Regions from separate parts of the Paenibacillus sp. FSL F4-0125 genome, predicted to be linked through region 4. Evidence: riboswitches for the same ligand, from Rfam matches in the RefSeq annotation. Region 4 holds a riboswitch; each other region holds the start of a gene.
What was found. Region 4 has a riboswitch for cyclic di-GMP ahead of NST74_RS03150 (transglutaminase-like domain-containing protein). Riboswitches for the same ligand answer to the same signal wherever they lie in the genome.
Positions count from the first base shown of each region.

Region 1 (8,014 bases), 290 kb from region 4:
GTTTTTTGCCTAGCAGAGGCTCTGATAACACAGGCTGGAATTGTCCTGAGGCGAGCTCAGTTCCGGCAGAAGCGCTCCGTGTATTACGAATGAGACTCTTCGGTGTCATGATGACTAACGGTCTTGCATCTTCCTGTCCGCATAACGCCGCTTGGCGCCGCAAGAGATGGAAATACTGGGAGGCGCTCGTCAAGTTGGCAACGGTCCAGTTTTCTTCTGCGGATAATTGCAGGAAGCGTTCCAATCTACCGCTGGAATGCTCAGGTCCCTGGCCTTCGTAACCATGAGGCAGCATGATGACAAGATTGCTGCGCTGCGTCCATTTGGCGCGTCCAGCGGCAATGAATTGGTCAAATATAACTTGACCTGCATTAGCGAAATCGCCATATTGTGCTTCCCAGATCACGAAGGTTTCCGGTGCGAACACGTTATAACCATACTCAAAGCCTAATACCGATGCTTCTGACAGCGGACTGTTGTATACGCCAAAGGAAGCGCGGGAATTACTCAGCTGATGAAGTGGAGAGAACAATTCCCCAGTCTTACTGTCGTGCAGCACTAGATGGCGATGAGCGAAGGTTCCGCGCTGAGCATCCTGACCGCTCAGGCGAATTGGCGTACCATCTTTTAGAATGGTAGCGAAGGCGAGAGACTCAGCAAGTGCCCAGTCGACCTTTTCACCTTCATTCAGTGCATCCTTACGGCGTTGCAGAATTCGTTCCAGCTTCGGATAGACTTGGAATCCTTCGGGCACAGTCAGCAGTTCACGATTGATCTCCTGCAGGCTGGAGATAGATAATGCTGTTGAGCCTGGCGCAGCGTGTTCCGCTTCTAAAGGAATGAAGGCTTTTGGTTCTTTTTTCTTGTGATTGCCTTCCTTCATACTATCATACGCACGTTGCAAAACGCTTTCTGCAGCAGCATTCATCTCTTTAACATCGTCAGCTGTAAGAATCTTTTCACGCTGTAGTCGTTCAGCATAAACCTTGTAGACGGTTGGATGTTTACGCACCTTACTGTAAACAATAGGCTGTGTAGTATCAGGATCATCCATTTCGTTATGACCATGACGGCGGTAGCCGATGAGATCAATCACGAAATCCTTTTTAAATTGGTGGCGATATGCGCTAGCTAAACGGACAGCTGCTACACAGGCCTCCGGATCATCGGCGTTGACATGGACAATCGGGATTTCATACCCTTTGGCGATATCACTGGCATAATGCGTAGAACGGGAGTCTTCACTTTCGGTCGTAAAGCCGATCCGGTTATTAACAATGATATGGATCGTTCCACCATTCTGATAACCTTGAAGTTTGCCGATATTAAGTGTTTCTGCAACAATCCCTTCACCTGGAAAAGCAGCATCGCCATGCATTAGCACTGCTATAGCTTTACTGGTATCAATCTTAGGCAGTCCGGCAGTGCTCCGATCCTCTTGAGCGGCACGAGTGAAACCTTCCACGACAGGATTGACGAATTCCAAGTGACTTGGATTGTTCGCTAGTGTTATTCTTGTGCGTACGGTTTCTCCTTCACGGACAGCGCGGTCTGCACCGAGATGGTATTTCACATCACCCGTCCAGCCATAGTTAATGCCTGTAGAGCCTTCGGAAGGGAAGAGCTCCTTGTTTGGAGAATGATGAAACTCTGAAAATATAATATCATAAGGTTTGCCTAAAATATGTGCGAGAACGTTGAGACGGCCGCGGTGCGCCATACCCATCAGAATATGCTCTGCACCGTCATGCGCAGCAGCGCGTACGATTTCATCGAGCATCGGCACAAGAGCGTCGTTGCCCTCCAAGCTGAAACGTTTCTGGCCCACAAAGGTCTTGTGGAGGAAGGTTTCGAATTGCTCTACTTGAATCAGGCGGTTTAGTAGTTCTTTGCGTTCTGAATTATTTAAAGGTGCTGGTGAGCTAGTGGATTCTGCCTGTCTATTCAGCCATTGCAATTCTTTTTCCTCATGCACATGCCCGAATTCATAGGCGATAGTTTTGGTATATGCCTGACGCATACGCTGAACAGCATCCCATCCGGTATGCACGTCATTCGGTGCATTCTCCCAAATGAGTGTGGCAGGTAATGCGATCAGATCCTCACGGGTCAGCCCATAGGTTTCAAGTTCGAGATATTTAGCCATGGGATTGTGGTCCCGCTCAAGCGGATCAATTTCAGCGGCCATATGGCCATATATACGAATATTAGCGATTAACTTGGAAGCTCTTACTGCTTTTCTAAGCCATTCGGTGTCTCCCGAAATGCGAGGCTGTGGAGCCGGTTCGCTATCCGGTGTTAATGGTGGGGGACCCGAATTTGTAAAAAGTTCGCGATAATTATTCTCTACGGTGGATGGGTCTTTCACAAATTGCTCGTATCTTTCTTGAATGTAGCCTAAATTGGGTCCATAATACTTACTCCAAATGGATTCGTTATAGGGCTCTTTGGCTGCCATGAATACATCCTCCTCAACGGATGAACTCCATACGTGACATTTTGTGTCAATGCTTGTAGGAGCTGTGATGATTGCGGTTTCATTCCTCATCTTATTGTGCTACTTTCCACACATGTAATCAATTCATTCTTTCGTCTAATACGTTCGCAAAATGGTATGGGTTAGCTTGTTCTACTAAATAAAGAGTTGTTCTTTTTTATTACCCATTCTAAAGGCCTACTAAAATGATTCTATTATCCTTAATTTTAACTAAATAGGGGATGGGGCATTATTATATTGGGTTATATAATTTTATGAATAAGACGAGTATCGCGATAATAGGACAGGAAATTCTATAAAAGAACTTCTATTTTTTGTTTTTTAATGGAAAAACTAATCAGAAATCGACACACTTTTTCACTTTAGTATAGTATAATGTTATTGCAGTTAGCGTTTTTCATATATTTCAAAGTAGATCCTTTCACGTAAAGGGTCCAGTAAAAGGTAAACTTGCCGAAAGGCAGGGGCACAAAGTCGCGGGTCTAAGGTAGAAATACTATGACAGCCGGATTGCCTGGGGACGTAAAATCTTAGGAGGAGATTTTTTGGACAAGTCCAACCAGGGAAGCAACAAAGAACAGCAGGTCATTGATCTAGACGTAGAGTGGGTCCATTTATTATTAGCAGCTAAGAAGGCTGGCATAAAGGCAGATGAAATTCGTCGCTTCTTAAATGAGAAGACTGTGCAAGCCGTGCAGTAATACATTCAGAGCATTACATATCAAATGAGCACAGCGATAACTCGCTGTGCTTTTTTTCTTTATATTAAGCAGCTATAAGTTTCAGATGACACACTGTCCTTATATTCTAGTAGAATATAAAACGCCTTCGCAGTCCATTTAGGAGAACGAAGGCGCTTATGCTTGATAGTATGAGTAGAAGAGGATCTTATCAGATCAGATGGAAGGATTAATCCTTCTGATCCAGGCGCCATTTCTGGTAGTCCAGAAACTCCTTGAATTCGCGTTTGCTTATGCCTGAGGCCATAGCTTCCTGCACCAATCGGAACCATTCCGAATCTAAAGGTGATTCCTCAGCATCATTAGGTTCTCCATAGAGCAAAGCGTGGATGGATACCTGAAGCGCGTCGGCGATCTTTTCGATAAATTGGATTGAAGGATTGGATTGGATGTTTCTCTCCACATTGCTAAGATACGACTTAGCAACATCCGCTCTGTCCGCAAGCTCAGATAGGGACAATCCCTTTTCTAGGCGGAGATGCTGGATACGTTGGCCCATATTTTGTGGCACTATGCTGACGCCCCTCCGTAATTTTTGTTATTAGTATAGCAAATATCAATAAATTCGACAAAGATTATTGTAAAGAAAAAAGCAGCATCTACTTATCCGCTTTCCGGAATAAGAATCTGCTGCTCTTCGAATGGAAGACTTATTAGATTATTTAGCGGATCCAGCGGTTTGCTTACCTACGAAATCCCAAGTCAGAGTTAATGAATCTTTTTGGAAGTAGTTTTGCTCTTGGCCGTTATCAACAAATTCGAATTGAACGGTGAAGCTATCATTTGTGCCAGCCTTAATTCCAGATGCTTCGCTAGTACCCCAGATTGCATCAAGTCCAGTATTTTTTACGAGATCCGGTGTCTGAGTCTTCAAATCGGCCAGGGTAGTTTCCCAAACTACTTTCTCTTCACTACCAGGTAAGATGCCGCTTTTATCTTTATTCACCAGGAATTTAACTTTGATGAATTTTGCCAAATCGTTAGCGCCGTTGTTACCACCTACATCATTAATAGAGGTAGCTGTTTTGAGGAGGATCGAACCGATATCAAGTGTACCGTCATTTTTTAGTTTGAAGTCTCTTTTGATCGTATCGCCTGGCTTCAGATCCTTCAAATCAACGATAACAGAAGGATCAGAGTTCAAATCCAGTGTACCAGCTGCGAATGTAGCGGTGCTTTGTGCAGTGTCGCTAAAGTAAGCGAAAGTTCCTCCACCAATCAATGATAAACCCAGTGCTGCAGATGCTACGCCAAGACCCAATGTTTTTTTGATACCCATAATTAAAATTCCTCCTCGGTTTTTGTGGTTTTTTTTATAAAAGTTATATATTGTAACTTCCGGTTCGTAAGCGGAAGCGGACAATCAACGAATTACTGTATTTCAGTTGGAGGTGGAGAGGTGGGCAGTATAGCCGCATTTTTCTTTTCGAGTGCAGCTACAGCCTTCCATGATGAATACAGGGCATAGAGCAGGAGCATCAAGCCTGGTACGATCATGAGCACAACACTTCCAGCTTTGGAAACTGCGAAATTCATAGCGTAACCTACATAAGGAACAGTGACCCCGGTATACTCAGCTACAACATTTGTGGAACTGGTAGGGTTCATATCAGGCGCATCATTGTTATCGCCTTTCGTGCGATACATGGCTTCACCAGTAGCGTTGTTCATTGTTGCTTCTACAACACGGTGAGTAATGAGCAGGTTTTCTTCATTTCTAAAGGTGATAACATCGCCTTTTTTGAAGCGATTCATATCTCCTCCGGGTTTTAAAGCGACAATCGATCCGGTTTGAATCCCTGGCTCCATCGAACCTGAGAGTACCGATTTGATCTGGTATCCGAAGAAGGCAGGTTCACCGCCGGAGGCCTTGGATAACACTACGGCTATCACCAGCAGAATAAAGATCACAAGCATGATGCTCGATAATGTATTGTTGATCATTTTTTTAATCCGCATATTATTCTCCACCTTTGTCTTGTTGAAGGGCCGAAGGAGCTGGTGTTGCTGCCGGTGGGGAAGAGGTTGTAGCTTCCGCCTTTGGCGTCTCCTGAGGAACCTTTTGCTGTGGTATATCTTGTGGAATCGTTGGCTCTTCACCAACTTCCGGATCGACCGGGTTAGTGGCTGGGGCTTCAGGTTGCTCTTTATTTATGTTCTCTGGAGCAGCTTCACCTGTTGGTGGAGTCGCTTCCGTTTTTGCTTTCTCTTCAGCTTCAGCTTTCGCTTTGTCCTCTGCTTCTTGCTTTTCTTTTTTCTCCAGGGCCAAACGTTCTTCTTTCTTCGCTTGTTCCAGCGCCTCTAATCGGGCTTTCTCAAGGGCTTCCAATTGTTGTTCGCGGGTTTGACTGATCAATTGGAGCTGACTCTGAAGAGTGCTGATGCCTGAAGTAGCTGATTCTTTAAGACCATTCATTTCAGTATTGAGATTTTCATAAGTGGAGGTAAGCTCGCTAGAGATATTGCCAGCCGGTTGACTAAAAGCAATCAGGTAGGGGAACGGCTGCTGAAATGCCTCATTGCGTAACTCGGGTTGTCCATATACATCACTGGTCACTACCGAAGCAAACGGAAGACCGATGTCGTGAATAGAATTTAGATATTGGATGACTCCATTCAAGGAAGCATTCAGGGATTCAGAGATTACACCACTTTGATTCAGGCTATTTTGCAGCTCACTGAAGAATTGTTCATCCTTGATTTCTAAACAGTTTGAATCTAGAGAGGTCATATATCCTCCAATCTGGAATAATACGGCTGCTGCTGCGTTCAGCTCACTATTGATTTCGTTCCAAATTTGGCTGTTGGTGGCCAGTTGCTCATTAACGCCATCAATTTGAGATTGAAGCGCGGAGATTTGCGAGGAAATCTCTTGCGCTGCGACATCAAGCTCATCCAGCGACATGCCTTCTATTCCCGAAACATCTGAGAGACTGCCTGAAGGGGCATAGCTTTGCAGCGATCCTTTTAAAGCAGTGGCTTTTTCGATATGATCTTTGAGTTCTGTTAGAAGCCCTTTGATCGAGTTTGGAAAGACTTCACAAAAGCTAATTGTGCTGGTCGCTTGCGTAGTAGCTCCAAAACCACCGTAGGTATTACCCACTTGCTGCGAGGTATACAGAAACAAGACGGAGACAGCCATCCCTGATTGCAGAACACGTAGTCCGATTTGCCTCTTTCTTTTAGGTCTTCTTTTTGCTGATCTGGGTCTCAGAGGAATACCTCCCCTCAATGTCTTGAGTTTCTTTGGTTCGTTATTGTTGTTCTCAATAAAGAACAACTTCTGTAATGAATAATACATGGAATAAATTGAAAAGAAAACTGCCAATAATCCTCGTTTGTGCTCTATAAAGAACAAAAATGTTAATTTATCTCTATTTACCTCGGTTTTTCGCTCGATATCTATTTTTATTCGCAATAAAGAACGACATGTAAAAAAGGGGGAGGCATTAAAAATAGCCTAATCATGCGAGAGGCACGATTAGGCTATTAAGAATCCTTTGGAGTTGAATTTGTGGAGTGGATTAGGGAAGACGAGTACCACGCGAACTAACGTATAAGTCATACCACTCTTTACGAGTAAGCTCCAGCTTGTCCGCATCGGCGCAGGCAGCAATGCGCTGCGGATTCACAGTCCCAATCACAGGCTGAATAGCTGCCGGATGTGTCATTAGCCAGGATAGCACTATGGATTCGGGTGTTGTTCCTTTTTCATCTGCAAGTTGTTTAACCATGGCAGCTGTCTGGACGATATTCTCTGGTTGATCCTCTAATGAACGTCCGCTAAATAAGCCTTGTGCGAGTGGACCCCAAGCTTGAAGCTGAATATTCTCCGTTCGACAATGCTCAAGGGTTCCCTCAGGAAAGGTAATATCCTTCCAAGGTTCACGGTTTACACTGATTCCAGCATCGACCCAGCTCAGCTTGGCTAGGCTCATATGTAGCTGGTTTACGATAAAGGGCTCATCGCAATAGGCTTGGAGCATTTTGATTTGCGATGCGCTCATATTGGATACACCGAAATGACGAACCTTGCCTGCTGCTTTTAATTGATGCAATGCAGAGGCTACTTCCTCCGGATCCATTAGGGGATCAGGCCGATGAAGCAGCAGAATATCTAAATATTCAGTTCCTAGTCTCTGCAATATTCCATCTACACTGCTTAGAATATGCTGGCTTGAGAAATCAAACACATTAGAGCTGTCTCCAGGCTCCATTAGCTTAATACCGCATTTCGATTGAATAATGATTTCTTCGCGGAGTCCTGGGCGTTCTTTGAAAATCTGACCGAACACCTTCTCGGCTTTACCGCGGGTATAAATATCTGCATGATCAAACATATTGATACCAATAGACAGTGCAGCGTCGACGGCTGCATGTCCTTGCTTAACATTCTCGGCGGTAATAGGTTCATGATCCCAGCCCCCACCAAATCCCATACAACCTAGAGCAATACGGCTGGCTGGTATACCGCGCTTGTTTAAAGGCAGCGTTCTCAACAATGTGATTCCTCCTAGGAAAATATGATTGCGTACACGTACATATTGTACACTTTTAGAATCCTGTATGGTATTTATTACAACTGGGCAACCAAAAAAAGAAGAGGCCTTTAGGCCTCTACTCTAGATTGTGGTGTTCCGACATCATTTAACTTACGTGCTACAACGTCATTATAGAGGCGTTTCAGCCATTTTAGCTCCGTCAGGTTATGTTCATAGGTGCCGTACATGAGATGAAGAGCGGAACGAGGAACAATGGGAATATGTTCTTCATATAC
Region 1 covers NZ_JBBOZJ010000001.1:405,748-413,761, forward strand. The annotation lists gene NST74_RS01820 (2-oxoglutarate dehydrogenase E1 component) at 1-2,458, opposite strand, end outside; cyclic di-GMP riboswitch class I at 2,931-3,015, shown strand; gene NST74_RS01825 (anti-repressor SinI family protein) at 3,043-3,198, shown strand; gene NST74_RS01830 (helix-turn-helix domain-containing protein) at 3,407-3,736, opposite strand; gene NST74_RS01835 (TasA family protein) at 3,896-4,516, opposite strand; gene sipW (signal peptidase I SipW) at 4,609-5,196, opposite strand; gene NST74_RS01845 (hypothetical protein) at 5,198-6,379, opposite strand; gene NST74_RS01850 (aldo/keto reductase) at 6,762-7,739, opposite strand; gene NST74_RS01855 (PadR family transcriptional regulator) at 7,847-8,014, opposite strand, start outside.
Region 1: linked by a shared signal. The riboswitch ahead of NST74_RS01825 (anti-repressor SinI family protein) and the one ahead of NST74_RS03150 (transglutaminase-like domain-containing protein) in region 4 are both predicted to bind cyclic di-GMP.

Region 2 (8,014 bases), 3.9 Mb from region 4:
TGTTAAACGTCTTCGTGAAAAACTGAATAAGGTATCACCGGAATCCGCGGCGATGATAACTACCGTATGGGGTGTAGGCTACAAACTTGAGGTACCTAAATAAGTGAACTTCTGGAGAAGTCTTGTCGGCAAGCTGTGGGTTACGATCATCTGCCTGGTCGCTGTCGTACTGATTACACTCGGGTTGTTTCTACTTCCCTATATCGACAGTAACTTTGCCAATTCCGGTGATATAAAACGTTTATTTATGTATACATGCATGATCGGATTTTCTTTGACGACATTCTTCGCGTTGTTCTTGTTTACCAAGATCACTCAACCGATGCAACGTGTCATCGAGGCTGCAAACAATATTCGACGTGGTGAATACGGAACAAGGCTGACGCTTGTCACGAGCGACGAAATCGGTCAATTGGCGACTTCCTTCAACCATATGGCTGAGGAGTTGGAAGAGAATATCCGCAGTCTGCACCATGAGAAGGGTCATCTATCCAGTGTATTACGCAGCATGAGTGATGCTGTAATCACCTTTGACACCCTAGGCCAGATTATTCTGACCAATCCGCATGGTCAATCGCTTCTTGAGAGCTGGAGCGATTTAGAGTGGGAACAAGAGAGTGATATTGAACCTCATTCGGAAACGGCTGAGAGTAATGTTCCACCTCCCCTGCGTCCTTTATTTTTGAGTACGTTGAAACAAGGCGGCGATGAGCGTTCTAATGTACATGTCCGGCAGGGTGTGTGGTCCGTCCATATGGCTCCATTATATTCTGAGGGTAGCATTCGTGGGGTGGTTGCTGTTCTGCGTGATGTGACTGAAGAAGTTCGACTCGAAAAAATGCGCCGTGACTTCGTGGCAAACGTTTCTCATGAGATTCGGACGCCATTATCGATGATGCAAGGTTATAGTGAGGCTTTACTTGATGGCATGGCTTCTTCACCAGAGGAAAGCAGTGAACTGATTCAGGTCATTCATGATGAATCACTCCGTATGGGACGTCTTGTAAAGGATTTACTCGACCTTGCGCGAATGGAAGCCGGACACACGGATATGTTGAAGGCAGAGGTAGATGTGAATGAACTGCTTGAACGTGTGTACCGTAAATTTTCCGTACGTGCTAAAGAGCGTAATATTCATCTGCAGCTAAACAAAGAGAGCGATGTCCTTGTTCTTAAGGCTGCGGATGAAGATAAGCTGGAGCAGGTCTTAACGAACTTGCTAGATAATGCTTTTCGTCATACACAGGGCGGTAAGAAGATCACAGTTCATACAGGAACTTGTGTCTTAGAAGGACGTCGCTATTTTGAAATTAAAATTCAGGATGAAGGCGTTGGTATTCCTCAGGAAGACCTGCCGTATATATTTGACCGTTTCTACAAGGCCGATAAGGCACGTGTACGTGGAGAGTCAGGTGGAACGGGACTTGGGCTTGCGATTGTTAAAAATATTGTTGAGTCGCATCATGGAACCATTACAGCTTCCAGTAAATTGGGTGAGAGCACTACCTTTACCCTAAGACTTCCTGTCGAAAAACAGTAATTCCAAACACAATGTGTGATAGCGCCTCTGACAGCAGAGGTGCTTTTTGTTGAAACGAACACATTAATCTTGTTCATCGTGGAACATATCTCATTGTTTATGCTTGGGAGGCCATCAAATGATTTTATCTTTAGACCAAGGGACTACCAGTTCACGAGCCATATTGTTCGATAAGGACGCTAGAATGGTCTCACAAGGACAATATGAGGTTGAACAATCATTCCCCCGCCCTGGCTGGGTGGAACATGACCCAGAGCAAATTTGGGCGTCACAGCTTGCAGCTGCAAGAGAGGCGATTAATCGGGGCGGAATTGTGCCTCAGGAAATATTTTCTATTGGTATTACGAATCAGAGGGAAACGGCCCTAATCTGGGATAGAGCAACAGGTAAGCCGATTTATCCTGCGATTGTATGGCAGGACAGACGTACTGCAGAGCTATGTGAAGAGATCAAGAGTAAGGGGTTAGAGAGACTCATTGCTAACAAGACGGGACTAGTTGTGGATGCTTATTTTTCTGCAACCAAATTCTCCTGGATTCTTGATCACGTGGAAGGCGCCCGAGAGCGTGCGAATAATGGCGAGTTATTAGCTGGGACGGTAGACAGTTGGTTAATCTGGAAGCTTACTGGCGGAGCTGTACATGCCACTGATGTAACCAACGCATCACGTACGATGCTATATAATCTTCATAAACGCTGCTGGGATGAAGAGCTAATGGATGAGCTTCGTGTACCACACTCCATCCTGCCAGAAGTGAGAATGTCCGGTAGTGAGTTTGGAGCAGCAGATGTACAGTGGTTCGGTGCAGAAATCCCTATTCACTCTGTATTGGGAGATCAACAGGCTGCTTTGTTTGGGCATACTTGTCTTGAACCCGGCAGTGCCAAAAACACCTATGGAACTGGGTGCTTTATTCTGATGAATACAGGCACGGAAGCCGTTGTCTCCAGTCATGGTCTGTTGACCACTGTGGCCTGGGGAATGGGAGAGGAACTCTATTATGCGCTCGAAGGCAGTGTATTTGTAGCCGGAGCGGCTGTACAATGGCTTCAGGAAGGGCTGGGACTCATAACGGAGCCGGCAGGCTCAGAAGATAAAGCACGGGAAGTAGAGGACAGTGAAGGGGTTATCGTCGTGCCTGCTTTTACTGGACTAGGTGCCCCTTATTGGGATATGTATGCACGTGGAGCAGTCTTCGGTCTAACTAGAGGAACCACCTCGGGGCATTTGGTAAGAGCGACGTTAGAGTCACTAGCATTTCAGTCTAGAGATGTAATTGGGGCGATGGAAAAAGACGCTGGCATGCCATTGACCGGCCTTCGGGTAGATGGTGGAGCTGTTCGTAATGATTTGCTGATGCAGTTCCAGTCTGATATCCTCGGTAGTGAAGTTACTAGAACTACATATGCGGAGACGACTGCGCTGGGGGCAGCACTTCTGGCTGGATTAACCTCAGGAGTCTGGACAAGAGAGCAGCTAGAAAGCTTTAACAAAGCTGAGAGGGTCTTTTCACCCGTAATGGGTATAGATGAGCGTGAACGACGTTACAACGCCTGGAAAGACGCTGTAGCGCGTACCATGGGCTGGGAGAAACATGAAGGATATCAGTGATCAAGGAGATGCATATGTCTAAGAACAGAAATATAGAAACTGATCCTGCAGGAATGCTTGGCGAATCAGAATCAGATCTTCCGACTGGATTGGCCAAGCCTGCGCTTCGAGCACTCCATGGTGCTGGGTATACACAGATTCACCAAATCAGTAAGCTCACTGAGTCAGAGCTTCTGCAGTTACACGGGATGGGACCTAAGGCGCTTAACCAATTACGGAGTGCGCTCACGGAGAAAGGTTTGTCCTTTGCCAGTGAGTCCTAAAGTCCCCATCACAGATTAACACAAAAAGCGGCAAGCTAAGGATTATCCTTGGCCTGCCGCTTTTTGTGTTGCAACATTTAATATTCAATAACAAATGCTACATTTTGCCATCCGGCATATAGTTACTTTATTTCTTCAATCGTTTCGAGAAGGATATTAAAAGCGGTAATGATTCTAGGTGCCCCTATTGCGGGTACTAAGTGTAATAGAATCCCTTTGAGTTGTTCTACAGTGACTCCCACACGAAGAGCCATGACATAATGAACACCCAATTGATCAAACTGACCCATCGAAATCAGGGCAGAGATAACTGCGATTTCCTTCCAGTCAGCTTCGATTGTGTTGCGTTGAAAAATATCGCCGTAGGCATTCCCCATAATAAATTCAGCCAAATCGGGGAAATGTTCTTTAATCGGAGCCAGTGCCTTAGCTCCGTAGTCTCCTGAGAGATTCGTGAAGTGGTTCAGACCACTGTTTACATTGTCTTTCATAATTGACCTCCTAATTTAGGTTCAAAGTACGATGAGCAGTCGGAGGGACCTCATCACGGTCTGTTAGCAGTTCAATGACGGCAACACGGTTGATGGCAACAGCGTCCTTGATAGCTGTTTCGAACTCCTCAGCTGTCTCACATTTATAACCCGTAGCACCTAGTGATTCTGCGAATTTCACAGCGTCCATAGGGACTTCGTAGATCGTTCCGTCAATACGTCCTGTAGTTTTTTCCATACCTTTTAGAGCCATATCTAGCTGTTTATTATTCACAACAATGAATATGACAGGAATATCCTTGCAGACAGCAGCGTTAATCTCTGCGCCTAGCATCATAAAGCAGCCGTCTCCTGTAATGCAGAAGATCGTTTCTTCTGGAGCAGCAACCTTTGCACCAATTGCCATCCCGATGGAATTACCCATACAAGCAAAGTAAGCATCGAAGACAAAACTGCCAGGTTTCTTAACCTTGTACCATTTCGCAGCATGGAAACCGTGACTTCCATCATCAACAAAGACTGTGCTGTTATAAGGAATCAAATCACTCATCGTACTCAAGACCGATGCAAGTGAAAGGTTTGGTAAAATCGGAGGTTCTTCGGTATATCCGGAATTTATCGGTGCTTCGCGTTTTGTGATGTTGTTCGTGTTAATGTTATTGAGATAGCAAACTAGATTGTCGCGTAGATCTCCAGTCACTGGAATCGTCTTAGAGAACAATATTTTTCCGACAAAAGTCGGATCACTATCAAACTGAATTAATGTTGCCGGGTGATTTTCCCTTTTAAGATTACAAATAGTCATATCACTTAAACGTGACCCGAGAACGATAAATAGATCACTTTGATTCAGCAAGTCATCCCCATGGGTACAACCGCCTACTCCAATTGGACCGTGATAGAGTGGATGATCCCAAGCTAAAGCCCCTTTACCACCTGGAGATGTAACTACAGGAATATTAAATGTTTCCGCTAATTGAATTAGCTCACTATGTGCTCCTGAGCGGTTAACGCCTTTACCCGCGATAATAATTGGATTCTTTGAGTTATTTATAGCATCTAGTACACGGTCGATATTAGCATGGCTAACCAGTGATTCGCGTTCAGGGATTACAATATTACATTCCTCTAGTAATTCCGTTTGTACATCAAAGGGAATACAAAGGTGAACGGGACCACGATTACCGCTCAAAGCAATGGATATGGCATGATTAAAGATTGTGCTAAAGTGATCTCCACGTTCAATAAGCTTGCTATATAAGGTGGCAGGTCTAAACATATCAGCTAAATCCGCTAGAAAAGAGGTGGAGTCCTGACATTGGGGAATTCCAAGCTCTTTAATAGATTGGTGGCCAGTAATAAATAGGACAGGTAGGTTGTTAGCCTTAGCATGTGCTGCTGCAGTTAATAGGTTTGTTCCACCAGGACCTGAAGTACCAAAAGCTACACCTAGTTTTCCAGTTTTCAGCGCATATCCGGCCGCTTCGAAGCCTGAGCTGCTTTCATGTCTTCCAGGGATAAATTCAATACCGTAATCTACCATTTTAAGAACGATAGGACAAATGGATTTTCCGATGATACCAAAGGAATGGGTAACTCCAAGGTTCCGTAGTGCTTCCGACATGTAATCTGCGACTGTCTTCAAAAAATACACCTCACAAGTTGATTGTTATTTTAAAACCAAACACTAGAAAACCTGTGCTCTAAAATAGGGCACAGGTTGGTAGCATAAATCGCCATAGAGACTGAACAAAAGTCCAGTCGTCTTGGTTTTCAGCAACCTGGCAGTCATGGCCTCAGATTAAAAATGAGGCTGTAGATCCATGGTTTTGCGTCATCCTCTTTCGAAGATTTTGCCAATATTAATTTAAAAATTTATAAGAAGAATTTTCCTTTACAATATATTCCTAGACACTCTTTGTCAATATATTATCGCAAATTAACTCGAATTTTGACGAAAGTCTTGTCGAACCTATGAAATAATAGATATAAAAAAACTGCTACTAAGCCTAAGCTTAGGGGCAGTTTTTGAATTTGTTTATATGATTTGGACGTCACTTAAAACTTGAAAATATGGATCGTCTTTTGTAGATTAAATACAGCCTGAGTCATTTTCTCAGTTTCTTCTGCAACGGACTGCAGGGCATTAATTTGTTCATTCATAGCGGCTGATACTTCTTCGGTGCCGGCAGCGGTTTGCTGCGTGATCGCAGAGATATTCTCGATTGCACTAGAGATTTTCAATGCACTTTCCAACATAAGATCACTTTCGGCAGAGAAGGAGGAGATCTGCTCGGTAATATACTGTACACTTTGCACGATTTGAGCAAAGATATGAGCAGATTGAGTGATCATCTCATTCTGTACCTGTACGACTTCTTCGTTGATAGCGATATTATCAATCGCTTGTTTAATATCAGTTTCGATGCTCCGAACCAAGCCAAAGACTTCCTTCGTTGAAGCCGTTGATTCTTCAGCGAGCTTGCGAACCTCCTGTGCGACTACAGCAAATCCTCGACCATGTTCTCCTGCACGTGCTGCTTCGATGGAAGCATTTAGTGATAACAGGTTGGTCTGTTCAGCGATCTCAGTGATGGTCTTTGTGATCATCGTAATTCCGCGAGCATTTTGAGAAAGGGCTTCGATAGTGTCAGCTACTTTTTGAGTAGCCTGGATGTTTTTACGCATGCCTTCAGCTTGCGTATCAACGGATTGGCGTCCTTGTTCAACTAGCTCTAATGTATGTATTGAACGTCTGTTCATTTCTTTTGTTGAGTTCGTATAATTGGATACTTTATTCTCAATATCTTTAATGGATTCTGTCATTTCAGCGATATCCGTAGATATTTCATTTGCACCAAGAGCTAGCTCGTTAGACGAAGAGGCTACCTGTGCCATGACAATTTTCAAATTCTGATTCTTATCTTCGATTCCACGGCTTGCATCCATAACTTGACGAGTGATTTGTGATGCTTCTGTCAAAATCTTCTTGAGCTTGTCAATCATAGTATTAAAGGAACGACTTACGTCCCCCATAGACCCGTTCTCGTCGGCTCTACTTGTAAAATCCCCTTTTGAAATACTATGAGATACATTCGCGATGTCATCAAAAGAAGATGTAAGCGTTCTCTCGATAAAGCGGGCCACTGGGAAGGTTAAAGCAGCAAGAACGACGATTAGAACAATACCCAAAATAATGTTGCCTAAGATCATAAAAGTAACTAAAACAGGAATGGCAAATAGTGCGGCAACGAGGTAACATCCGGCAACAATTCTTTGTTTTAACGGAAGTTTATGCATCCAGTTCATTGGTATAATGTCCTCCTTATTAATATTATGTATTGGTGTTATTATATGGGATTTAAAGGCGATTGGTCTATAGTAAGAACTGACATAAATCTTCTTTTCGGAGTAGTTCTTTAGATTTCGTGTCAAAAATCCTCATAAATAGCGGAAATTTTTGCGATAGCAGACTTTACCATCTCTAAAAGTTCTTGCGGTGAAAATACAATAACCGAGGGACTAAAAGAAAGGATTATCCGGCAGGCCGACTCAATCGTATTAAATTCGGCATCTACGTTCACCCACTCTGCATTGCTAGAAGGCTCTATTATATGGATAGAAACGAATCTTTCACGTTGCAATTCTTTTAAGACAGATGTTCTAACCCTTAATTTTACCGGATATTTTGGCAGTGCTGCTTTGAAGGCTGTAGTGGACTCTTCCCAATAATGTTTTAAATCAAATTCTTCAGGCCTGTTAAACCGCTCATTGGTCTCTTCTACGTTTACCAATCTGGACACACGAAAGGTTCGCAGTTCATCTCCTATATTGGCTACGACATACCAAACTCCTCGTTTTGCAACTAACCCAAGAGGTTCAATCATCCGGACTTTTGTCTCGTCGTTCCGGAGATAAGTGATTTTTACTTTACGGTCTTCCCAAAGAGCTCTCTGAAGTACAGAAAGGAACGGATAAGTCTCATCCGAAGGATGCCAACTGGCACCGTCAATATGGATCCGCTGGCTAAGATAATTTGCTGGGTTACTAGTTCGATGAGAGGAAGCAGCCTCCAGTTTGAGAACAGCGGAAGAGAAGTCGTCCTGTA
Region 2 covers NZ_JBBOZJ010000001.1:4,563,317-4,571,330, reverse strand. The annotation lists gene NST74_RS20390 (response regulator transcription factor) at 1-103, shown strand, start outside; gene NST74_RS20385 (ATP-binding protein) at 104-1,540, shown strand; gene glpK (glycerol kinase GlpK) at 1,659-3,152, shown strand; gene NST74_RS20375 (DNA-binding protein) at 3,167-3,415, shown strand; gene NST74_RS20370 (carboxymuconolactone decarboxylase family protein) at 3,538-3,906, opposite strand; gene NST74_RS20365 (thiamine pyrophosphate-binding protein) at 3,917-5,560, opposite strand; cyclic di-GMP riboswitch class I at 5,679-5,774, opposite strand; gene NST74_RS20360 (methyl-accepting chemotaxis protein) at 5,965-7,215, opposite strand; gene NST74_RS20355 (helix-turn-helix transcriptional regulator) at 7,338-8,014, opposite strand, start outside.
Region 2: linked by a shared signal. The riboswitch ahead of NST74_RS20365 (thiamine pyrophosphate-binding protein) and the one ahead of NST74_RS03150 (transglutaminase-like domain-containing protein) in region 4 are both predicted to bind cyclic di-GMP.

Region 3 (8,014 bases), 170 kb from region 4:
CACGAATTGATAAATGTCTCACGGTGTGCCAGAGGTCGTTCTTATGCTTTACGACTCAGGAGATCATTGAGACATTTTGAATTTATATTTTGGTTATTAGTTTTAAATTCTATTTGAATGGGGGTAGAGCGCATATGTCTGAAATCTTAGTGACAGCACGTTCTTTCTTACTTACACATGCCCGTTTATTGGAACGTCGACTATTTGAAGTTCTCTTTGAAGGTGCTCATCCTACTTTGGTCGGTAATGTTGTACGTGCCTATCAAAATTCTGATGGCGGTCTCGGCCATGCTTTAGAACCTGACCTTCGTTGTCCGGAAAGCCAACCGCTTTTGACCTCTTTTGGCCTTGGAGCATTAGAAGAGGCGGAGTATCGGAACTTAGAATTTGCAACATCTGTATGTAACTATCTTTTATCCGTGTCGGACAAGAAAGGCCTAGTCCCATTTTTTCTGAAGTCAGCTAATCAGTCACCACTTGCAAGTCATTGGATGCATTCAACAATATCACCGGGTCTTAACCCTACAGCCGAGATTTGTGGTCTTCTTCATTACCAGGAAGTCGAACATGGGTGGCTTTCTTTAGCAACAGAAACTTGTTGTGAAATGTTTTTACAGGAACCTCCACTTGAAGCCCATGCTCTTTTATGCGCAGTCAGATTGGCGGAATACATACCCAACAAGGTAATGGCAGAAAATCTGCTAGATGTTATCGCAAGAGTTCTTCCGCATGCTAATTTTTTCAAACTAGATGCTTCTTCAGATGCTTACGGACTAACGCCTCTTCATTTCGCACGTACACCAGGATCAATAAGCCGACCATTGTTTACCCAAAGCCAGATTGACAATCACCTTGAAGTTCTTGCGAAACAACAAATGCCAGATGGCGGGTGGCCTATTAGCTGGGAAGCTCCTGGGCCTGCTTCAGAATTGGAATGGCGTGGTCGAGTGACTATAGAGGCCATTTGTAGGTTATCTGCATACGGCGTAATATAAGAGATTGAACAAAGGCCATCCTTTACGAAAGGTTGGCCTTAAAACCTGCTGTTAAAGACAGCACACTAAACGTATTACAACTCATTCAACTAACGGAAAACGTTAATTCAATGACAAAAAGGCAGTCTTAGACTTTATTTACTAAGTCTTGGACTGCCATTGCTTTTATATAGATCAGTCTAAAACCTGGAGAAAATATTAGATTCATTTCCCATTACTTAAATTTCCCTTATGCGGTTGTTGGTCCAAATGCTAAAATCAATTCTGGTAAAATTTGTAACGATCAGGATGGTGATTTATTAAATGAATCTATGAAATGAATTGAGTGAGACCATAAGTCCCCCAGGTGCTTACACCACAAGATTTGACATCATTTGCACAGACCTAGTGTCTGATAAGACGCACACCCTAATCGAATCGGATCATCGAGGACGCGGGCCTGGTCTTTTGATCCAGTCTGAATTTACTTTTTGATTCCGTTGTTATGCTAACGGGAAATAATAGTTTAATAAGCCGTTACTTAAGACTGAAATAATTCATTGTGACAATTATGTCATTCTGTATTGAATATCGTTATGTTAATCGATGGGTAAGTGTACGTGTCTCCCTTATACTGGAAATTAAATGATCTTATTTCCGAAAGGGGACTATCCACTGATGACTGATGTAATTAAAGCAATAATACTTGGCATAATAGAGGGCTTAACTGAATTTTTACCAGTATCATCTACTGGACATCTTATTTTAGCAGGAAATTTGCTTAGCTTTGAGGGAGACGCTGCAATAACTTTTAAAATTGTTATACAGTTGGGTGCAGTGATGGCTGTTCTAATTCTTTACTGGAAAAGGTATTTGGAGATTGGGGCTAATATGATTAGAATGGATTTTTCCAAAAGCAAAGGATTAAATGTCATTCATATGGTTTTGGCTATGTTACCAGCATTACTCTTATATCTTCTCTTCAAGGACACCATAAAAAGCCAATTATTCGGTCCAATCCCCGTCTTGATCGGGCTAGTTGTTGGTGGCGTATTGATGATCATTGCAGCGCGGAATAGGCGAACTGAAACCGCTGATACTATTGATGGTATTAATTATAAACAAGCTTTCGGAATTGGTCTGTTCCAATGCTTGGCGTTATGGCCGGGATTTTCGAGATCAGGTTCGACGATTTCAGGCGGCCTGTTGTTTGGCACTAGCCAAAAAGCCGCTGCAGATTTTACATTCCTTATTTCTGTACCTGTAATGTTTGGTGCAAGCTTGTTAGATTTGTACGATAGTCGTGATTTGCTGAGTTCTGATGATTTGCTTCTAATGTTAATTGGCTTTGCGACATCCTTTCTTGTGGCAATGATTGCAGTAGTGACGTTCATCAAACTGATTAAGCGACTTCGATTGGAATGGTTTGCTCTATACCGGTTTGTTTTAGCAGCTCTCTTCTATTTAATCGTCATACAGTAATTAGTTTTATTTGCTTGTTAAGCCCGAATAATTTACCGACAGGGGCTATTATTGCGACAGGCCAGCTCACGGGGTGTTATGAGGTTACGTCTGAGGTGGACCTAAGGGAATGGGTAGAAGGTAACGAATATGATTTCGGTGACTATCGTCTAACCTGAATGACGAATTGAAGTTTTTAATGTGATTTTCATGTGAGCATCATCTTATTTTCAGGTTAGGGGTATATATTGAAGACACCAAACACCCCCCAGTGTTTTGTGGTATAAATCTCTTAGGTCTTGCCAACTCCCATGGTAAGGCCTATTTTTTTGTTCGCTAATGGAAATGGGGGGGAGGGGCGTAACTCCTTACGCGGCTTTACTTAATCTGATACTGCCCTTCATAGCTCTTAAAAGATGAAATATCCAGCCCGAGATATCTGCGCATATGAATAGCAGCTTGTGCAGCAACGATGTCGTTTAACAGCAGCATTCGTTCATGGTATCCGCGACATATAAATTTGGCTTCTATCCCTGTGTTGAGCCTGTTCTGCTCATATACCTTGATTCCCCGTTTTCTCATTTCCGAACGAACATCTCTTAGATCTGCTGTAGCTACTGCCGCGGCGGTTCCAAGAACCTCCAGATAGGGGGCGGGCGTTCGTAAATGTGTAGATAAAATGGCGGAGTCCCGTTCGAAAGCTGATAAAATCATCGGAAGCAATAAATAAGATTTCACCAGCATGTTGTCTCTGCTTTCAGCTCTATGCATGAATCTCATCACCTCTAATGGGAACGTATATTCGTATTCTACCCCGATATCCCAAAAATAATCAATGGTATTTCTAAACAGCCAGTCCAATGTGATTAAATTCACAACGAAAATAGAAAGAATAAAATATATTAAAATTGTAATAATAAAAATTAATGGTTTAGGCTTATGAAAAGGAGAATTAGGATGAGAGAGGAAGGAAGTCTCCGCCGTGGATTGGTATTTGGTTTGATTTTTAGTATTCCATTATGGATATCGATATTAGGCTATATACAGTTACTTTAAAATTGAATAAAAACTTTTGCGTGAAGCGCCTTTAGGTGCTTTTTTTGTGCTGGTTAATCTGTATGATTATTAAAAGGAATTGATTGACATTTGTGGGGGCGGAGCGCTAAACTATTATTAGTTCGAAAGTATTAAAAGTCATAGACGATTATTTAATAGGATGCTTAAGCTGCCGGTTCTATTTTGCAAAAGCTATACATATATAATCATGATAATAGCAAACCGTCCGAAAGGGTGGGACGCAAAGTCCAGGAGTCTAAAGTGTCTTAAGGACACTATGACCGTCCGACTGCCATGAGAAGGGAATTCTACTTCTTTTTTGGCGGTCTTTTTTGTTGTTAGGTCTTTTAGAGTTTCTGGTAATTATTTTGATTAGATATAAATGATAGATTTAGGAGGTGTGCTTTTTGAAAAGAAGAATAAAACCGATACTCTCACTAGTATTAGCGGGGACTTTAATGGTAGGTAATGGGCTTTCCGGAGGGCATTTGGTAAATGCAGCAGGGGAGGTACCTCCCTATACTCCTACACCTGTGTTAGGTATTGCAGGGAATTTTAATACTTTTATTTTTGGGGATTTCAAACAATCTAATGATCAGGTTCATGGGCGCCTTGCCGCCAAAGGTAACATTACTTTGCAGAATTACGGCGTATCCAAGGATAATCCAGGTGGAGATGTCCTTATTGCTGGTAATGACATTACTTTTACTAATGGTACTATTCATGGAGCATCCGTTTATGGTGGTGTTTTTTCCAGCAACGGTGTAGATCTTAAAGAACCAGCGAGAAAAGGAACGCCTATTGATTTTGATGCTGAAGAGCAATTTCTTATCGGACGTTCTAATGAATTCTCTTCACTTGCTACAGTTGGAACTTTCAAAAAGGAATATGGGAAAATAACAATTGATGCTCCGGAATCATTTAACGTTCTTAATCTAAGTGCTGCCGATTTCGCTAATGCCAATGGCTTACAGTTTAATATTGCAAATAACGCCACAGTTATCGTTAACGTTAGCGGAAGTTCAGTTGAAATTCCAAGTTTTCAAATATGGGGAGGCAGCCTTAACAAGGTATTATTTAATTTTTATGAAGCTAGCACTGTAAACATAGGAAGTTTAACGATAGAAGGAACTATCCTAGCTCCGCATGCGAAAGTAACTTATAATTCTGGTGAACTGCATGGGACACTGATTGCAAAGGGATTTGCTGGTGGGGTACAGATGCATTGGTATCCATATGAAGGGGAGGAACCACCTCCGACACCGACGCCGACTGTGACACCAACACCGACGCCGACCGTGACGCCAACACCGACGCCGACTGTGACGCCAACACCGACGCCGACTGTGACGCCAACACCGACCGTGACGCCAACGCCGACGCCGGCTGTGACGCCAACACCGACGCCGTGCGTGACACCAACGCCGAGTGTGACGCCGACACCGACCGTGACACCAACGCCGAAGCCAACACCAACGCCGAAGCCAACACCAACGCCGAAGCCAACACCAACGCCGAAGCCAACACCAACGCCGAAGCCAACACCAACGCCGAAGCCAACACCAACGCCGAAACCAACACCAACGCCGAAACCAACGCACACACCAAAACCAACGCACACACCAAAACCAACACACACACCAACGCCGACTGTGACGCCAACACCAACACCGACTGTGACGCCAACACCAACGCCGGACGTGACGCCAACACCAACACCGACTGTGACGCCAACACCAACGCCGGACGTGACGCCAACACCAACGCCGACTGTGACGCCAACACCAACGCCGACTGTGACGCCAACACCAACGCCGGACGTGACGCCAACACCAACGCCGGACGTGACGCCAACACCAACGCCGACTGTGACGCCAACACCAACGCCGGACGTGACACCGACACCAACGCCGACTCCGTCGTCTGAAGCAACACCAACACCGACTCCGTCGTCTGAAGCGACACCAACGCCGACTCCGTCGTCTGAAGCGACACCAACGCCGACTCCGTCGTCTGAAGCAACACCAACACCGACTCCGTCGTCTGAAGCAACACCAACGCCGACTCCGTCGTCTGAAGCAACACCAACGCCGACTCCGTCGTCTGAGGTAACACCAACACCGACTCCGTCACCGGTGGCTCCGGTATTCCCAACACCAACGCCATCCTCCGTAATTGGCATTATCGTCGTTAATGATGACCCTGTGCCACTTGGACCTGTAGCTTCATCGACGCCAGTACCAGTACCAGTACCAACACCAACACCGTCGGGTAGCACAGAGGTACTTGTTGATGATGACGAGATCCCATTAGGATCAGTAACGGAGGTAACGCCAACACCGTCACCAGAGGATATCGCCGTGGTGGATGATACAATCCCGCTAGGTAATCCACCTGTGGATGAACTTCCGAAAACGGGAGAATCAAGTCCAGTCCCTTATTATGTAGCTGGTCTAGGTTTTGCACTTATTGGATTGCTAATGAGAAATAGATTCTCCAACAAGAAATAATAAATGGTAATTGTGACGAGAACACAAGGTATACCCAGAACAGAAAAGAGCCGCTTTCGGGACTTATTCCGATAGCGGCTTTATTTTGTAATGATTGTTATATTTTGGAGTAATCTAAGCAGATGCTATACTGATTTACAACGGATATGAAGAAGGGACGGGGAAGATGAATTGGTATGGTTCTTCATTAGTGCGATCATCGTCATAGGGGCTCTGATCTTTGCGGGCTTTTTCTTTTATGGAATTGCTATTAAACGAGCACCGAAGGAATTCCTGAGTAATAATCGTGATTTGAAGGTTGATCCCCCGGTTGCCGGGGCTTCTTGGGGGGAGGGGAAGGATTGGATCTCCAGTCAGAGCTTTGAGAATATGGAGATTACATCTGAGGACGGGCTACAACTAAGAGGGTACTGGCTCCTTTCAGATCGTGCTGAAGGTCGTACGGCGATTCTAGCTCACGGTTATTCTGGAAAAGGGAAGGATATGGGAGCGTACGCCAAAATCTATTACGAGCGACTGGGCTTTAATATCCTGATTCCCGATGCCAGGGGACATGGGGAAAGCGCTGGGAATTATATTGGTTTTGGATGGCATGAGCGCAAGGATTATTTGCAGTGGATTGAATATATAATAGAAAAGACTGGGCCCAGTGCTCAAGTTGTGCTTCATGGGGTCTCCATGGGTGGTGCTACCGTGCTAATGACCTCAGGTGAAAATCTCCCACCGCAGGTCAAAGCTATTGTCTCGGACTGCGCTTACAGCTCAGTTAAAGCACAATTAGCCTACCAACTACGGCGCATGTATCGCTTGCCAAGTTTCCCTTTTATTCAAAGTGCGAGTCTAATTACTCGTTTGAAAGCAGGGTATGGTTTTAGTGAAGCGTCTGCTTTGAAACAGGTGCGGAAGGCGAAGGTGCCGATTCTTTTTATTCATGGGGATGCCGATAATTTTGTACCATATAGCATGATGAATGAATTGTATGAGGCATGTCAGAGTCCTAAAGAGAAGTTCGTAGTGCCGCAAGCAGGGCATGGATTAGCATATGATATGGATAAGACGGGGTATATAAACGTAGTAACAGCTTTTGTGAATCAATATGTAAATTAGATGCCCTGAACGTAGACAGCGCCCGATATCCGCTAGGTAGCGGTTATCGGGCGCCTATATTTTTCCACACATGGCATGAGTCCTTATGTAAGGTTCGTACAGCCATGCTTTTTCGTTATATTCATCCCCCGCCGTTCGTGAGTAACGGGTGTCTTAATTCCTTGTTATTTCCAGCAGCCGTGTGGCGAGAATAATCCTTCCAATACGACAAAAGCCCTACCTCTCTTTTGCCCTTGCGGCTCCATTGACCGCGCCAGTGTGAATCGGAATGCTATATTTCGAATTTAGTCTCATAAAAAGGAAAGTTTCTGCAAGAAAACATAAAGCCTCTGTGTCCAAAATGCCGATGTGTAAAAGAGTCGGCCTGACATCTTCTTGATGGGGATATTCAATATATCGAAAAACAAATACGATATAAATATAACACAGTATTGTTTAAAAGGCAAATATAATAATCAATTCCAAGATAAGGGTAGTTTGATTTAGGAGGAGAACAAGTAGAGCAAGATAGAGCGTTTGATTCGAATATAACTTATGCCGGATTATTTGCGGATTAATTCGGAAAAGCTAGTAAGCCAGAGGGAATGGGACTACGGGGGCTATTTTGCGTGCCTATTTTGTGAACTGCTCTCTAAAACTTACATTAAACCCCAACATTGATTGAAGGATTGAGGGTAGACCGTTATAATTAATAAGTCTGGATTTTAATTAAAAAATAAGGGAGATTTTTATGAAACGCGCAGATGTGTGGTTGATTTCCATCGTGTTAATTGCTGCGCTCGCTTTTCTCGTACCGAGATGGTTTTCGGACAATGATGATAAAGGTGGGTCCGGTAAAAATCTCGTAGCCAATGTGACAGTGGACGGCGAGTTATTTAAAACGGTAAAGCTTACAAAAGAAGAACA
Region 3 covers NZ_JBBOZJ010000001.1:526,376-534,389, forward strand. The annotation lists gene NST74_RS02360 (hypothetical protein) at 150-995, shown strand; gene NST74_RS02365 (undecaprenyl-diphosphate phosphatase) at 1,653-2,456, shown strand; gene NST74_RS02370 (hypothetical protein) at 2,814-3,206, opposite strand; cyclic di-GMP riboswitch class I at 3,698-3,788, shown strand; gene NST74_RS02375 (choice-of-anchor A family protein) at 3,899-6,001, shown strand; gene NST74_RS02380 (alpha/beta hydrolase) at 6,173-7,108, shown strand; gene NST74_RS02385 (NusG domain II-containing protein) at 7,839-8,014, shown strand, end outside.
Region 3: linked by a shared signal. The riboswitch ahead of NST74_RS02375 (choice-of-anchor A family protein) and the one ahead of NST74_RS03150 (transglutaminase-like domain-containing protein) in region 4 are both predicted to bind cyclic di-GMP.

Region 4 (8,014 bases):
TACAACGCTCCCCTACCCCAGATACATACGTATCTAGCCATAGCTTCGGTGGTGTGTTTAGCCCCGTTACATTTTCGGCGCAGAGTCACTCGACCAGTGAGCTATTACGCACTCTTTCAATGGTGGCTGCTTCTAAGCCAACATCCTGGTTGTCTGTGCAACTCCACATCCTTTCCCACTTAACACACACTTGGGGACCTTAGCTGATGGTCTGGGCTGTTTCCCTTTTGACAATGGATCTTAGCACTCACTGTCTGACTCCCGGCAATAAGTATATGGCATTCGGAGTTTGACTGAGCTTGGTAATCCTTGCGGACCCCGCACCCAATCAGTGCTCTACCTCCACTACTCTTATACCGAGGCTAGCCCTAAAGCTATTTCGGGGAGAACCAGCTATCTCCGAGTTCGATTGGAATTTCTCCGCTACCCCCACCTCATCCCCGCACTTTTCAACGTGCGTGGGTTCGGGCCTCCAGTGCGTGTTACCGCACCTTCACCCTGGACAGGGGTAGATCACACGGTTTCGGGTCTACGTCCACATACTCATTCGCCCTATTCAGACTCGCTTTCGCTGCGGCTCCGTCTTCTCGACTTAACCTTGCATGTTAAACGTAACTCGCCGGTTCATTCTACAAAAGGCACGCCATCACCCATAAATAGGGCTCTGACTTTTTGTAAGCACACGGTTTCAGGTTCTATTTCACTCCCCTTCCGGGGTGCTTTTCACCTTTCCCTCACGGTACTGTTTCACTATCGGTCGCCAGGTAGTATTTAGCCTTAGCAGATGGTCCTGCTGGATTCATACGGGGTTTCACGTGCCCCGCACTACTCGGGATCCGTCTCGGAGAGAACACAGTTTAGGTTACAGGGCTTTTACCTCTATCGCGGGCCTTTCCAGACCTCTTCACCTACCATATTCCTTTGTAACTCCATGTGAGACGTCCCACAACCCCTAAGAGCAAGCTCTTAGGTTTAGGCTGTTCCGCGTTCGCTCGCCGCTACTGACGGAATCACTATTGTTTTCTCTTCCTCAGGGTACTTAGATGTTTCAGTTCCCCTGGTCTGCCTCTACATACCCTATGTATTCAGGTATGAGTAACTGCGAATTACCACAGCTGGGTTTCCCCATTCGGACACCCCCGGATCAAAGCTTGCTTACAGCTCCCCGAGGCAGTTTCGTTGTTCGCCACGTCCTTCGTCGGCTCCTGGCGCCTAGGCATCCTCCGTGTGCTCTTATTAGCTTAACCTTGATTTTTCCGCAGGAAAATATCATACGATATCTCTCTTGGAATCATCTCACTAATAACATTTACTTGTTTGCACAAGTTGCTAAAAGATGTTCTAAAACGCAAATTCGTTTCGGTATCCAGTTTTCAAGGATCAAGTCTTACTTGAGAGCTTAAACTCTCAAAACTGAGCAACGAGTGAGTAACAGGCCTAAACCTGAGATTTGGAAGTTTAACTTCCGATTTGAATGTCTCCACTTCCGAAGACGATTCTCCATAGAAAGGAGGTGATCCAGCCGCACCTTCCGATACGGCTACCTTGTTACGACTTCACCCCAATCATCTACCCCACCTTCGGCGGCTGGCTCCCTTGCGGGTTACCCCACCGACTTCGGGTGTTGTAAACTCTCGTGGTGTGACGGGCGGTGTGTACAAGACCCGGGAACGTATTCACCGCGGCATGCTGATCCGCGATTACTAGCAATTCCGACTTCATGCAGGCGAGTTGCAGCCTGCAATCCGAACTGAGACCGGCTTTGATGGGATTGGCTCCACCTCGCGGCTTCGCTTCCCGTTGTACCGGCCATTGTAGTACGTGTGTAGCCCAGGTCATAAGGGGCATGATGATTTGACGTCATCCCCACCTTCCTCCGGTTTGTCACCGGCAGTCACTCTAGAGTGCCCAACATTACTTGCTGGCAACTAAAGTTAAGGGTTGCGCTCGTTGCGGGACTTAACCCAACATCTCACGACACGAGCTGACGACAACCATGCACCACCTGTCTCCTCTGTCCCGAAGGCCGCTGCTATCTCTAGCAGATTCAGAGGGATGTCAAGACCTGGTAAGGTTCTTCGCGTTGCTTCGAATTAAACCACATACTCCACTGCTTGTGCGGGTCCCCGTCAATTCCTTTGAGTTTCAGTCTTGCGACCGTACTCCCCAGGCGGAGTGCTTACTGTGTTAACTTCGGCACCAAGGGTATCGAAACCCCTAACACCTAGCACTCATCGTTTACGGCGTGGACTACCAGGGTATCTAATCCTGTTTGCTCCCCACGCTTTCGCGCCTCAGCGTCAGTTACAGCCCAGAAAGTCGCCTTCGCCACTGGTGTTCCTCCACATATCTACGCATTTCACCGCTACACGTGGAATTCCACTTTCCTCTTCTGTACTCAAGTCACCCAGTTTCCAGTGCGACCTTAGGTTGAGCCCAAGGTTTAAACACCAGACTTAAATGACCGCCTGCGCGCGCTTTACGCCCAATAATTCCGGACAACGCTTGCCCCCTACGTATTACCGCGGCTGCTGGCACGTAGTTAGCCGGGGCTTTCTTCTCAGGTACCGTCACTCCGGTAGCAGTTACTCTACCGGACGTTCTTCCCTGGCAACAGAGCTTTACGATCCGAAAACCTTCATCACTCACGCGGCGTTGCTCCGTCAGACTTTCGTCCATTGCGGAAGATTCCCTACTGCTGCCTCCCGTAGGAGTCTGGGCCGTGTCTCAGTCCCAGTGTGGCCGTTCACCCTCTCAGGTCGGCTACGCATCGTCGCCTTGGTGGGCCGTTACCCCACCAACTAGCTAATGCGCCGCAGGCCCATCCCTCAGTGACAGATTGCTCCGTCTTTCATTCTTCCTTCAGGAGAAAAAAGAAATTATCCGGTATTAGCTACCGTTTCCGGTAGTTATCCCAGTCTAAGGGGCAGGTTGCCTACGTGTTACTCACCCGTCCGCCGCTAAGTTATTTTGAAAGCAAGCTTTCAAAATAACTCCGCTCGACTTGCATGTATTAGGCACGCCGCCAGCGTTCGTCCTGAGCCAGGATCAAACTCTCCAATTAGTATTGAAAAGAGCGATATGCTCATTTTGAAACATCTGACGAGAAAATTAATTCTCACGATGAAATCCCAAAAGCGTAAGATACGCTGTGAAACTCATCAGTTTTGGATTTCACTTTCGTGATTTCCTACTCACTCGTTGTTCAGTTTTCAAAGATCAAGTTCTCGTTGGCGCCGTTTAATGTCTCAGCAGCAACTCTTATAATATATCATGTTGTTCTCAGTAATGCAAGCTTTTTTTCGAAAGCCGTTTATATAACTCTCTCAAACATTGCCTGTACGCTGTCTAACAACGCTTAACTATAATAACCTATCTACTCATAGAAAAGCAACCCCTAATAGAAAAATAAACAACCAGCTTAATAATTAAGCTGGTTGTTTATTTAATAGAGTTATGATTCTAGCGTTTCAAATTAATAGTATTTTGCTGCAGTATACTTACTTGAAGCCTTAATAAAATCCGTATTCTTCTTACTCTTCGCTGCCGATGCATCTACCGTGGTATCAATAGTAACCCATTTCCCATCCATCAATACTTCATTCCATGCATGGTATTGCGTAACGTAGCTAGTATTCCCCATCACCAATTTAGCAGGCACATCTACACTACGCAGCATTGCGGCAAAAAGAGAAGCATAGTCATAGCAGATTCCTTTTTTAGTATTCAAAGTGTTGTTAATGTTCGGAATGTAATCTGTTGTTACGTTATTAGCAAGAGAATAATCATATTGTACATTAGCAACTACATAGTTATAAATTGCCTTAACTTTTTCTTCATCTGTTGTTTTACCTTTTGTAAGCTCTTTAGCCTTAACGATTGCTTTATCAGAAGAACTCCATTTCACATTCTGTACGGAGCCCAAATATACGGAATTTGAGTCGTTCATAGTTAAATCTACTACTTCAGAATAGAGAGCCTTATATTTATTACCTGTTGTATTCTCAAGAACAGAAACTTTATAAGTCCCATTCCCTTGTTGCAAAGGGAAGTCCTCAGCTTGTCCAGAAGCATATAAATTGTATGTATAGCTACTGTTATCTTTTGTGATCATCAGCTTAACTCTTTTATCTTTTGGAATATCGTAGTTAATACCGATTACACCTTGAGCTAATTTGGATGTATTCAACCAGTTTGAATCTGGACTTGCAGCTTGAGCTGTGCTTACTGGAACCGAAGTAATCAGCACGAACAGCGCCACCATCATAAAATAAACCTTTTTCACGGATAAAACTCCTTTCGGTAGCTGGCTGCCATCCTTTCGGGAAGGCCCTTTAGCTTTGCGTCCCTACCTTTCGATAGGTTTGCCGTTATCGTATAAGCTCTATCTGTTCTAATTTCACTAGACAAATTAACAGAATCAGTCCAAGTAGAAATATGAATCTAAGATTCTTATATATTTTATAAAAACAAAAAAAGCCTCTTCATTCGGTAACTGGCTGCCATCCTTTCGGGAAGGCCCTTTAGCTTTGCGTCCCTACCTTTCGATAGGTTTGCCGTTTATCGTGTTTAGCTTTTATAGTCTTATACTACCATATTTATCCTCGTAAACAAGAACAAAATTGCTAGTTTTGCTATTATTTTATAGTTATCTCTCTGTATTTCAGTTCTCTTGTCATTTCTCATCTACTATTAGGTAAGCTTAGCATGAACAATCAAACGATGTGTAGGATCTACTAGTGGGTCACACGTAATTAGAGTAAGAATCTTATCCTTGTTATTCCCGTCAAGAACAGACACATCACTGGGAAGTACAACAGAAATATCATAAACCTCGTAATTATATACCTGATCGCTCGTTTTTACCGTGATTACATCCCCAACCACAACTTCATTCAATCTGTTAAACAATCTGCCCGTAGTTCTAGCTCTATGAGCAGCTATTGCGGCGTTCCCGATTTCTCCAAGCGGGGCCGTTTCTTTCATATGGGCCGCAGCATGCTTCATATTTGCTTTTGTTGCTCCTTCTAATACTGGCAGCTTCAGATCAATCTTAGCAATCTCTATTAATGCGATAACTTTGCCGCCCACTTCAATCTCCGGTTCTGGCTTTTCTGTTTCTTGAGGCTGTGCCTGTGCATCTAGAACGGATTCCTCTGCTAGTAGCTGAGTGACCTCGGCATATCTACTCTTCAGATCAGGTGGTGGAGTGCTTTCGATGGTGCTCAGTTCAGCCGTTTCTAATAGCTTCTCCTGCTGCCAGTCGTTATACCATTCGTTAGCTTTTGGATAAAGCATGATAAGGATCCCAGCCAGTATGAGCACATACGAGAATTTACGCATGATTTTCACCTCCGTGGATTGGTTCTACTGCACTTTAGAAAACCCATTTACGACTTCCGAAGAAGTTAATGATCACCGTCACAAACGTTACTAATACCTTAGAGATCAACACTTGAATGCCTAGTTTGTCAGTCAACAGATGCATTAGCAACAGCGATATTCCGAGCACTACCAGATTCAGTATGATAAACTTCAGCAACTGAGCCTTATCAAAGCCCTCTTTACTGCCACGATTGTGATCCTTGAAGGTAACTTTTTTATTCAAAATAAAGCTGTTCGCTGTCCCTGCACTATAAGAAATCACCTGTGCCAACGCATATACCATTCCAAGTGAGTTCAGTAATGTGAAGATTACGAAATCAATTAGGGTATTCACCAAACCTACGGCATTAAATTTAAGAAACTGTATAAATGCAGCGCGTAAGTTCTTATCTGACATTATTGTAGTCCTTCCGTCGATCCACTTGTTCCTCGTTAGGATATCCTTTAGTCTCACTTACAATATATAGCGGTCTATCCTTAGACTCGTCATAAATCCGTCCAATATACTCTCCGATTACACCTAACAGCATCAGAACGATACCATTAAAGAGCAAATTGACGCCTACAATGGAAGCCCAACCTGGAACCGTCCATGATGTGAAGAAGATTCTTTGAAATAAGACGAAGAATAAATAGAGAAAGCTAGAAAAGGATAGAAAAAATCCAACATACGTAGCAATCTTAAGTGGTTTATGGGAAAAGGAAGTGATACCATCTAGCGCAAAACGAATCATTTTCTTGAGCGGATACTTGGTTTCACCTGCATAACGTTCTTCCCGCTCATACTCCACCATCGTCTGCTTAAAGCCGACCCAGCTTACCAAACCTCTGACATACCGATTTTTCTCCTTGAGCCCCCGTAAGACGTCACATACTTTACGATCAATAAGACGGAAATCGCCTGTATCCGTAGGAATGTCCACACTTGTCATGCTGCTGAGCAGCCGGTAAAACAGCTTCGCCGTTACCTTCTTGAACATCGTCTCCCCACGGCGCTTCAGCCGCTTCGCATACACAACATCATAGCCCTCTTTCCACTTCTCGATCATTTGCAAAATGACCTCAGGCGGATCTTGAAGGTCAGCGTCAATAACAACGACCGCTTGACCTTCTGCATAGTCCATGCCAGCTGTAATCGCTACCTGATGTCCGAAATTACGCGAGAAGTCAATTAGCTTGACGCATTCATCTCGATCACTGATCTCCCGAATCATTTGGGCTGAACGATCACGACTTCCGTCATTAACGAAGACTAGCTCATAAGTATCGCCGCATTCGTCCATTACTTTTTTCAAACGTTCGTAAGTAACGCTAATTACTTGCTCCTCATTGAACATGGGTACAATTACACTATATCTGGCTTTCACCTTTATTCCTCCTACAAGCTTTATGGAGCGTTACATCTTCCTATTCTTCCTAATAACGCTGTAAGCATAAACTTATTGTTATAGATTCTTTTTTAAAGCTTAGAAAACCCAAGAAGGGAACCAACGCAGCATGTTCTTCACGTAATCACCGCTAACCTGCATCCCTGATAGGACTGGGTAGAACGCGACAAAGAGCAGTAACGCAACAGCCACATAAGCATAACGAACGTAACGAGCCTCAGGAAATTTACTATCTAGTAACTTCATTATATATACAATACCAAGAATCATAAAAGGTACCATAGCAAAATAATGGTAGATAAAGGTTTCTCTCGGGACAAGCATCCACGGAACATATTGTGAGAAAAAGGCGATCCAGATCATATACAGGTTTTTATCTTTGCGTTTCAGCGTAATCCACAGCGTTGCTAGCATTGCAAAAATACCCGTCCACCAGATAAGCGGATTCCCCATAGTCACTATACTTCTGACCTGACCTTCCGGCAATCCTTCACTGCCACTGAAGAACCAGACAGGTCTCTTCATAAACGGCCATTGCCACCAGGAGGATGCAAAAGGATGTGTAGCTACAAGCTGACTGTGGTAGTTGTACATATTCTTTTGAGAATCAATCAAACCTTTAATAGTAAAGCCCTCTGCAGATGCAGATAAACCCGGAACAAAAGATAAACTATAAATAATGACCGGAATGATTACGAAGAATGCAACACAACTAGCTAAAGTAATGATGGTATTCTTCCAGAACGAATTTACAGCTTCACGACAGGTACCTAAGAGTTCCTTGTCTTTGATCTTCCCTTCCGCGAGCAACCGCCCCGAAGCTTGGTATTCTCTGTAACGCTCGAAAAGCGAGATAGCTAGCATAATCGCCAGTCCGGCTCCTCCGTACAGTACAATCCACTTGGAGGCCACACCAATTCCGAAGAATAAACCTGACCAGAATAACGGAATCAAAGTTTTTCTTAGTGGTTGCCTGAAGAAATTCATAGTGTAATACCGCTGCATGAAATAAAACATCAGCATGATGAAGAATACTCCGTATACATCGATTGTAGAGATTCTTGTTTGCGTAAAATGCATGAAGTCCAGTGCGAACAATCCTGCCGCAAGTGCTGCGTATTTACTCTTTTTAAACAGACGCAGTGCCATCACATAAATGAGAGGCAGCATGGCAATCCCGAACAATGTTCCAATAATACGCCAACCGAATGGATTGACTCCGAACAATTCCATCCCTACTG
Region 4 covers NZ_JBBOZJ010000001.1:693,196-701,209, reverse strand. The annotation lists rRNA gene NST74_RS03160 (23S ribosomal RNA) at 1-1,247, opposite strand, end outside; rRNA gene NST74_RS03155 (16S ribosomal RNA) at 1,507-3,064, opposite strand; gene NST74_RS03150 (transglutaminase-like domain-containing protein) at 3,476-4,285, opposite strand; cyclic di-GMP riboswitch class I at 4,299-4,379, opposite strand; cyclic di-GMP riboswitch class I at 4,488-4,568, opposite strand; gene NST74_RS03145 (class D sortase) at 4,693-5,343, opposite strand; gene NST74_RS03140 (GtrA family protein) at 5,378-5,782, opposite strand; gene NST74_RS03135 (glycosyltransferase family 2 protein) at 5,772-6,752, opposite strand; gene NST74_RS03130 (phospholipid carrier-dependent glycosyltransferase) at 6,852-8,014, opposite strand, start outside.